Regions from separate parts of the Micromonospora sp. CNZ303 genome, predicted to be linked through region 1. Evidence: riboswitches for the same ligand, from Rfam matches in the RefSeq annotation. Region 1 holds a riboswitch; the other holds the start of a gene.

The links. Region 1 has a riboswitch for glycine ahead of gcvP (aminomethyl-transferring glycine dehydrogenase). Riboswitches for the same ligand answer to the same signal wherever they lie in the genome.
Region 2: it holds a riboswitch for glycine, as region 1 does, so the genes downstream of both, EV374_RS24445 (aminomethyltransferase family protein) here and gcvP (aminomethyl-transferring glycine dehydrogenase) in region 1, are expected to answer to the same signal.

What each region holds. Positions count from the first base shown of each region.
Region 1 covers NZ_SLVT01000012.1:187,672-191,851, reverse strand. The annotation lists gene EV374_RS20360 (hypothetical protein) at 1-456, shown strand, start outside; gene EV374_RS20355 (NAD(P)H-binding protein) at 485-1,144, opposite strand; gene EV374_RS20350 (NAD-dependent protein deacetylase) at 1,261-2,118, shown strand; glycine riboswitch at 2,222-2,320, shown strand; gene gcvP (aminomethyl-transferring glycine dehydrogenase) at 2,396-4,180, shown strand, end outside.
Region 2 covers NZ_SLVT01000017.1:161,182-165,361, reverse strand. The annotation lists gene glyA (serine hydroxymethyltransferase) at 1-856, opposite strand, end outside; gene gcvH (glycine cleavage system protein GcvH) at 853-1,245, opposite strand; gene EV374_RS33605 (glycine cleavage T C-terminal barrel domain-containing protein) at 1,277-1,483, opposite strand; gene EV374_RS24445 (aminomethyltransferase family protein) at 1,471-1,962, opposite strand; glycine riboswitch at 2,015-2,095, opposite strand; glycine riboswitch at 2,101-2,193, opposite strand; gene EV374_RS24440 (collagenase) at 2,544-4,180, shown strand, end outside.

The DNA.
Region 1 (4,180 bases):
GACCGGCTGCGGCGGGAGAACGAGGCCCTGGCGCGGCAGGTGGAGATGTTGCGCCACGGCGCGTTGCCCAGCACCGCCCCGCAGGGCCCGGATCCGATGGTGATCGAGTTGGCGGTGCGGGCGCAGGACGAGGCGAACCGGACGATCGGTGAGGCCAGCGCGGAGGGCGCGGAGATCATCGCGGAGGCGCGGCGGCAGGCCGATGAGATCATCGCCGAGGCGCACGTGCTGGCCGGGGGTGTCGCCGGCCCGTCGGGGGCGGGGGGCGAGGAGCTGCGGCGGCAGGTGCGGGAGCTGGAGGGCCGGCAGGCGGCGTTGGTGGCGGCGGTGGCGGCGGCGCAGCAGCACCTGAGCCGGTGGCAGGCGTACCTGTCGGAGCAGTCGGCGCAGTTGCGCTCCGACGCGGAGGCGGCCGGGGCGGTCGGCGCGCAGCTGCGTGCCGTGCTCGGCGAGTAGCGGCGTCGCCGGCCCGCCGGGAGGCGGGTCAGTGCCGGTCGACGGCGGCGACGGCGTCGGCGATGGGGGTGTTGCCGCCGACGAGTTCCAGGATCGCGCCGGCGCTGTGCGGGTGGTGGAGCAGGGCGACGAGGACGCGGGCGACGTCGGTGCGGGTCACGGCGCCCGAGGGGGCGTGTCGGGCGAGGGTGATCCGCCCGGTGGGCGCGTCGTCGGTGAGCCGGCCGGGTCGCAGGATCGTCCAGTCGAGGTCGCGGCCGGTCAGGTCGTCCTCGGCGGCCTTCTTGGCGCGCAGGTACGCCGCGAACACCTCGTCGGTGCCGGCGGGTGGTTCGCCTTCCACACCCATCGAGGACAGCAGCAGGTAGCGGCGGACGTCGGCGCGTTGCGCGGCGTCGGCGAGCAGGACGGCGCCGGCCCGGTCGACGGTGTCCTTGCGGGCGGCGCCGCTGCCGGGGCCGGCGCCGGCAGCGAAGAGGACGGCGTCGGCGTCGGCGAGGTGGGCGGCGAGTTCGTCGGCGCCGACGTGTTCGAGGTCGGCCACGACGGGCTGGGCGCCGGCGGCACGCAGGGCGGCGGAGTGGTCGGGGTTGCGGATCAGCCCGACGGCGGTGTCGCCGCGTCCGGCGAGTTCGCGGTGGGTCAGCTGGGCGATCTTGCCGTGTCCTCCGGCGATGACGACGCGCATACCGCCAACCTAACCGCCGTCGGGGTGCGGCGCGCCCGGACGGCGCTGCCGGTGCCGGTGGATCGGTGTGCGGGCCGTGTTCGCCGTCGGGTGGTTGCCTGAGGCAGCATGGACGGGTGACGGAGACGGTCGACGCGCTGGCCGGCCTGGTGGCCGGCGGTGGGGTCGTGGTGTTGAGCGGGGCGGGCCTGTCCACCGAGTCGGGCATCCCGGACTACCGGGGGCCCAGCGGCGTGGCGCGGCGGCACACCCCGATGACGTACCAGGCGTTCACGCGCGACGCGCAGGCGCGGCGGCGCTACTGGGCGCGCAGCCATCTGGGGTGGCGGGTGATCGCGCGGGCGGCCCCGAACGAGGGGCACCGGGCGGTGGCGCGGCTGCAGGCCGGCGGGCTGGTTGAGGGGATCATCACGCAGAACGTGGACGGGCTGCACACCGCCGCGGGCAGCCCGCAGGTGGTGGAGTTGCACGGCCGCCTCGACGAGGTGGTGTGCCTGGGCTGCGGTAACCGGACGTCGCGGGAGGAGTTGGACCGGCGGCTGCGGGAGGCGAACCCGGGCTTCGACGCGCGGGCCGCGGCGGTCAACCCGGACGGTGACGTGGATCTCGCCGACGACGAGGTGGCCCGGTTCCGTACGGTCGACTGCACGTTCTGCCGGGGCGGCATGCTGAAGCCGGACGTGGTGTTCTTCGGGGAGACGGTGCCGGCGGCGCGGGTGTCGCGTTGTTTCGAGCTGGTGGCGCGGGCGCGGCTGCTGCTGGTGCTGGGTTCGTCGTTGACGGTGATGTCGGGTCGCCGGTTCGTGGTGCGCGCGGCGAAGCTGGGCATTCCGGTGGTGATCGTCAACCAGGGCCCGACCCGGGGCGACGGGTATGCGGCGTTGACCGTCGACGCGCCGCTGGGGCGGCTGCTGCCGGCGCTGGCCGACCGGACGGCCGGCGACGCAGCGGGGCTGGCGGGCGTCGGCCGGTAGCGGCCCGCCGGGGCGCGGGGCCGGCCGGTCATCGACGGTCGTCGCCGGCGGGGGTACGACCTCCGGTGGGCGGTGCGGCGCTGGTAGCGTTGACCATGCCGGCAGCACCCACGTGGGAGAGACCGCCCAGCAGCATCCCGGGCGGCGCCGAAGGGGCAAATCCTCCCCGGAACCTCTCAGGCAAAAGGACCTCGTGGGCAGGCACTGTGGAGCGCCTCGCGGGCGCGACAGAGGGGGAGGCCGACCTGTCGACCTCGCCCCCCCGGGAGTGCCGCCCATGACCGCAGAGCAGTTCGCCGCCCGCCACATCGGCCCCGATCCGGACGACGAGCGCCGGATGTTGGAGGCCGTCGGCTACGGCTCGGTCGAAGAGCTGATGGACGCGGCGATTCCCGAGGTGATCCGCTGGCACGGCACCCTGGAGCTGCCGGAGCCGGCCAGCGAGCACGACGCTCTCGCGGAGCTGCGGGCCCTGGCGGCCCGCAACACGGTGGCCGTGTCGATGATCGGGTTGGGCTACCACGGCACGCACACCCCGGCGGTGATCCGCCGCAATGTGCTGGAGGACCCGGCCTGGTACACGGCTTACACGCCGTACCAGCCGGAGATCAGTCAGGGGCGGCTGGAGGCGCTGCTGAACTTCCAGACCATGGTCACGGACCTGACGGGGCTGGCCACCGCGAACGCGTCGATGCTCGACGAGGGCACCGCCGCGGCGGAGGCGATGACGCTCGCGCGCCGCGCGTCGAAGAGCAGGAGCCCGGTGTACGTGGTCGACGCCGACACCCTGCCGCAGACCATCGCGGTGATCACCAGCCGGGCCGAGCCCCTCGGCATCGACGTGCGGATCGTCGACACCGGGCGCGACGAGTTGCCGGCGGAGTTCTTCGGGCTGCACCTGCAGTACCCGGGGGCGTCGGGGGCGGTGCGTGACCAGGCGGGGCTGGTCGAGGCGGCGCACGCGGTCGGGGCGTTGGTGACCGTGGCGGCGGACCTGCTGGCCCTGACGCTGCTGCGCGCGCCGGGGGAGATCGGCGCCGACATCGCCGCCGGCACCACCCAGCGTTTCGGCGTGCCGATGGGCTTCGGTGGGCCGCACGCCGGCTACCTGGCGGTGCGGGCGGGGCTGGAGCGGATGCTGCCGGGCCGGCTGGTGGGGGTGTCGCGTGACGCGGACGGCAACCCGGCGTACCGGCTGGCGTTGCAGACCCGGGAGCAGCACATCCGGCGGGAGAAGGCGACCAGCAACATCTGCACCGCGCAGGTGCTGCTGGCGGTGATGGCCGGCATGTACGCCGTCTACCACGGCCCGGACGGGCTGCGGCGCATCGCCCGCCGTACCCATGACATGGCGGTGCGGTTGGCGGCGTCGCTGCGGGGTGTCGACGGCGTCGAGGTGGTGCACGAGGCGTTCTTCGACACCGTCCTGGTGCGGGTGCCCGGCGGCGCCGAGGCGGTGGTCGCCGACGCCGCGGCCCGGGGGGTGAACCTGCGGCTGGTCGACGCCGAGCACGTGGGGGTGTCCTGCGACGAGACGACCACCCCCGCGCACCTGCGGAAGGTGTGCGACGCGTTCGGGGCCGTCGTGGCGGGGCGGCCGGTGGCGGTGGCGGACGCGCCGGTCACCGGCGCGTTGCCGGCGGCGCTGGCCCGTACGTCGGACTTCCTCACCCACGCGGTGTTCCGCAGTCACCACTCGGAGACGGCGATGCTGCGCTACCTGCGGCGGTTGTCGGACTTCGACTACGCCCTGGACCGGGGGATGATCCCGCTCGGGTCGTGCACGATGAAGCTCAACGCCACCACCGAGATGGAGCCGGTGAGCTGGCCGGAGTTCGCGCACGTGCACCCGTTGGCGCCGGACGCGCAGACCACCGGCTACCGGGAGATGATCTCCCAGTTGGAGGGGTGGCTGGCGGAGGTGACCGGCTACGACGCGGTCAGCGTGCAGCCCAACGCCGGTTCGCAGGGTGAGCTGGCGGGGCTGCTGGCGATCCGGGCGTACCACCGCCAGCGGGGTGAGGCGCACCGGGACGTGTGTCTGATTCCGTCGTCGGCGCAC
Region 2 (4,180 bases), on a different contig from region 1:
GGTCCCGGAACTCGTCCCCGGCGGCGATGCGGAACGCCACCGCCTTGGCCGCCATCACATGCCCCAGGGGGCCGCCCTGCTGGCCGGGGAAGACCGCCGAGTCCAGTCGCCGGGCCAGCTCGGGGTCGGCGCTAAGAATGGCGCCACCACGCGGTCCGCCGAGCGTCTTGTGCGTGGTCAGGGTGACCACGTGGGCGTGCGGCACCGGGTCGGGGTGCAGCCCGGCCGCGACCAGCCCGGCGAAGTGCGCCATGTCGACCAGCAGGTACGCGCCGACGGCATCGGCGATCCGGCGGAACCGCGCGAAGTCGAGCACCCTCGGGTACGCCGACCAGCCCGCCACGATCATCTTCGGCCGGTGCTCGTGCGCCAGCCGCTCGACGGTGTCCATGTCGACCAGGAAGCTCCCGGCGTCCACCTGATAGCCCACCGCCCGGTACAGCCGGCCGGAGTAGTTGATCCGCATCCCGTGGGTCAGGTGACCGCCGTGCGCGAGGTCGAGACCCAGGATGGTGTCCCCGGGGTCGAGCAGGGCCGCCATCACGGCGGCGTTGGCCTGGGAGCCGGAGTGCGGCTGCACGTTGGCGTACGCGGCGCCGAAAAGTTGCCTCGCCCGCTCGATCGCCAGGCGCTCGATGGTGTCGAGGTGCTCGCAGCCGCCGTAGTACCGCCGGCCCGGGTAGCCCTCCGCGTACTTGTTGGTGAGGACCGAGCCCTGTGCCTCGAGGACCGCCCGGGGCGCGAAGTTCTCCGAGGCGATCATGCCGAGGGTCTGCCGCTGCCGGCGCAGCTCGGCGGTGATCGCCTCGGCGATCTCCGGGTCGGCGTCGATCAGCCCCTGGTCGTGGACGGTCATGACACGCCTCCGTTGTCGGTCTCGGCGAGGTGGGCGCGGTACTCGTCGGCCGTCATCAGCGGCGGCACGTCGGTCAGCCGGACCCGGAACAGCCAGCCCTCGACGTACGGGTCCGCGCCGATCAGGCCCGGGTCGGCGACGACCGCCTCGTTGGTGGCGACGATCTCGCCGCTCACCGGCATGTACAGCTCGGCCACCGACTTGGTGGACTCCACCTCGCCGCAGACCTCACCGGCCGCCAGCTGGGTGCCGGGTTCGGGCAACTCGGCGTAGATGACGTCGCCGAGCGCCGCGGCGGCGAACGCGGTGATGCCCACCGTCGCCGGCTCGGCCGCGTCGTCGATCCACTCGTGGTTCATGCTGTAGCGCAGACGCGCGGGAACATCCATGTCCATTACTCCTTGCAGCGGGTGACGCGGGTCAGCGCGGACGGCGGTAGAACGGCAGTCGGGTGATCTCCACCGGCTCGGTGTCCCCCCGGATGACGACGCCCGGTCGGGACCGCGCCCCGACGGCGTCGGGGTGGACCCGGGCCAACGCGACGGGCCGGTTCAGCACCGGTGACAGCGCGCCGCTGGTGACCACGCCGACGGGTTCCGCCGTGCCGCCGTCCGTCAACGCGACCATCGGATGGCCGGTCCGTGGCACGCGCCGTCCATGGCCCGCTCGGCGGTGTGGTCGGTGACGGTCGCTCCGGGTCCGGCGCAGCGGGTGCGCAGTTCGGCCAGCGCAGTGCCGGTGTTGACGGCGTTGGTCACCAGCAGGTACCGGTCGGTGGCGAGCCGGTAGGCGACCAGGTCGTCGAGCACGCCGCCGGTCTCGTCGCAGAGCATGGTGTAGCGGGCGCGGCCCACCGGCACCGCCGACAGGTGCCCGACCAGTGCGTGGTCCAGTGCCGCCGGGGCCTGTGGCCCGGACACCTCGAGTTGTCCCATGTGGCTGAGGTCGAACAGGCCGGCGCGTTCGCGTACCGCGCGGTGCTCGGCGGTTTCGCTGCCGTGGCGCAGGGGCATCGACCAGCCGGCGAAACCGGTGAACCGGGCGCCGAGTTCAGCGTGCGCGGCGTGCAGGGGTGGGTGGAGCAGGGTCGTCGGACTCTGGTGCATGGAGGACTCCCTCGTCCCGACGCGGTCGCGTCGTACGGTCGGTTGCCTCCCGCTCTGTCATGGACCTGAGAGCTTCGCCGCCGGGTGGCGGTTTGCACCGTGGGTGAGACGACGGATCGTCTGCTTTCCAGAGTTCGCCTTATCCGAGCGGTAACGGGGCCTGAGAGTTTCTTGGGAGTTTGCTCCTTCGGCGCCCCGACGGAAGGTCGGGGTCTCTCCCGCGCGGATTCGAACGGCGTCTATGCAGTTGTGGGTTGCTCGCAGACCCTAGGCGGGCGGGCGAGCGGGTGTCAACGATGACGGAACGTGGTCGTGACGTCACGTATATAGACGATGAACAATCCTTTACATGATGTGTGATGTGTGCCATTGTACTGGCCACCTGCGGCACAATGTCCAGCCTCGATCGAAGGAGATCCACGGCCGCAGCGCCCTCCGAAGAGGAGTAGGCCGTCCGCCAAGCCGTACCTCACCTGCGGAAACCCCTCCCAGGCCGCCCTCGGCCACGGACCGGTGGACGGCCACCCCGCACCCCCACTCTCCGGCGCCAGGCCGGAGCACCGAACGCCAGGAGGCGCTCCGTGAGAACCAAGAAGACACGCAATCGAGGCCACTGGGCCGCCATGCCGCTCGCGCTGGTGCTGGCGCTGGGGCTGAGCCCGCTGGCCCCCTCCGCCGCGGCGAACGCAGCGCCACCGGCGAGGCCGACCGGCGCCGCCCCGACCGACGCCGGTGTCGGCTCCGGCGCCGTCGACGGACACGTCCGGCGGTCACCGCTGCCGCTGAGCGAGCGGGCCCCGCTCCCCTCGTCCCGCGAAGAGCTGCGCCGCGACTACGACCAGCCCGACGACGCCAAACGGTCCACCTCCCCGTCGATGCGCGGCCTGGCCGCCGCACCCTGCGCGGTCGGTGACTTCACCAGCCGGACCGGCAGCGCCCTGGTGCAACAGATCAAGGCGTCCACCACCGACTGCGTGAACACCCTGTTCAACCTCTCCGGAAGCGACGCCTACCAGGCGTTCCGCGAGGCGCAGATGGCCAGCGTGGCGTACGGGCTGCGGGACAACGCCGGCTCCTACGACGGCACCAACAACACGGGCACCGCCCAACTCGTGCTGTACCTGCGGGCCGGCTACTACGTGCACTGGAGCTACCCGTCCACGGTGGGCTCGTACGGCCCCACGCTGCGTACCGCCATCCGCGCCGGCCTGGACGCGTTCTTCGCCAACAGCCGCTCCGGCGACGTGAACGACGCCAACGGCGAGGTGCTGGCCGAGGCGGTCACCCTGATCGACAGCGCCGAGGAGAACGCCCGCTACCTGTACGTGGTGAAGCGGCTGCTGACCGGTTACGACAGCTCGTACGACTCGTCGTGGTGGATGCTGAACGCGGTCAACAACGTCTACATCGTGCTGTTCCGGGGCCACCAGGTGCCCGAGTTCGTCAGCACCGTCACCGCAGACCCGAGCGTGGTGGACACGCTGCACGCCTTCGCCACCGGCAAACGGGCCCTGCTCGGCACCGACCGGGGCTACCTGGTCTCCAACGCCGGCCGGGAACTGGGCCGGTTCCTCCAGCACACCGCGTTGCGGTCGAAGGTGCGACCGCTGGCCCGGGGCCTGCTGAACCTGAGCGCGATCACCGGCTCCACCGCCGCGCTCTGGGTCGGCGTCGCCGAGATGACCGACTACTACGACAAGGCCAACTGCGCCTACTTCGACACCTGCGACCTCCAGGCGCGGCTGGCCGCCGCGATCCTGCCGATCACCTACACCTGCGGCAGCAGCATCCGTATCCGCGCCCAGCAGATGGCCCCGGCCGAGCTGGACCGGTCCTGCACCAGCATGCGCGACCAGGACGCCTACTTCCACTCGGTGGTGGCCGACAGCGGCCCGGTCGCCGACGACCGCAACACCACGCTCGAAGTGGTGGTCTTCGACTCCAGCACCGAATACCAGACGTACGGCGGGCCGATGTTCGGCATCGACACGAACAACGGCGGCATGTACCTCGAAGGCGACCCGGCCGTCGTCGGCAACCAGCCGCGGTTCATCGCGTACGAGGCGGAGTGGCTGCGCCCCACCTTCGAGATCTGGAACCTCAACCACGAGTACACCCACTACCTCGACGGCCGCTTCAACATGTACGGCGACTTCACCGACAACATCGCCACCCCCACCATCTGGTGGATCGAGGGCTTCGCCGAGTACGTGTCCTA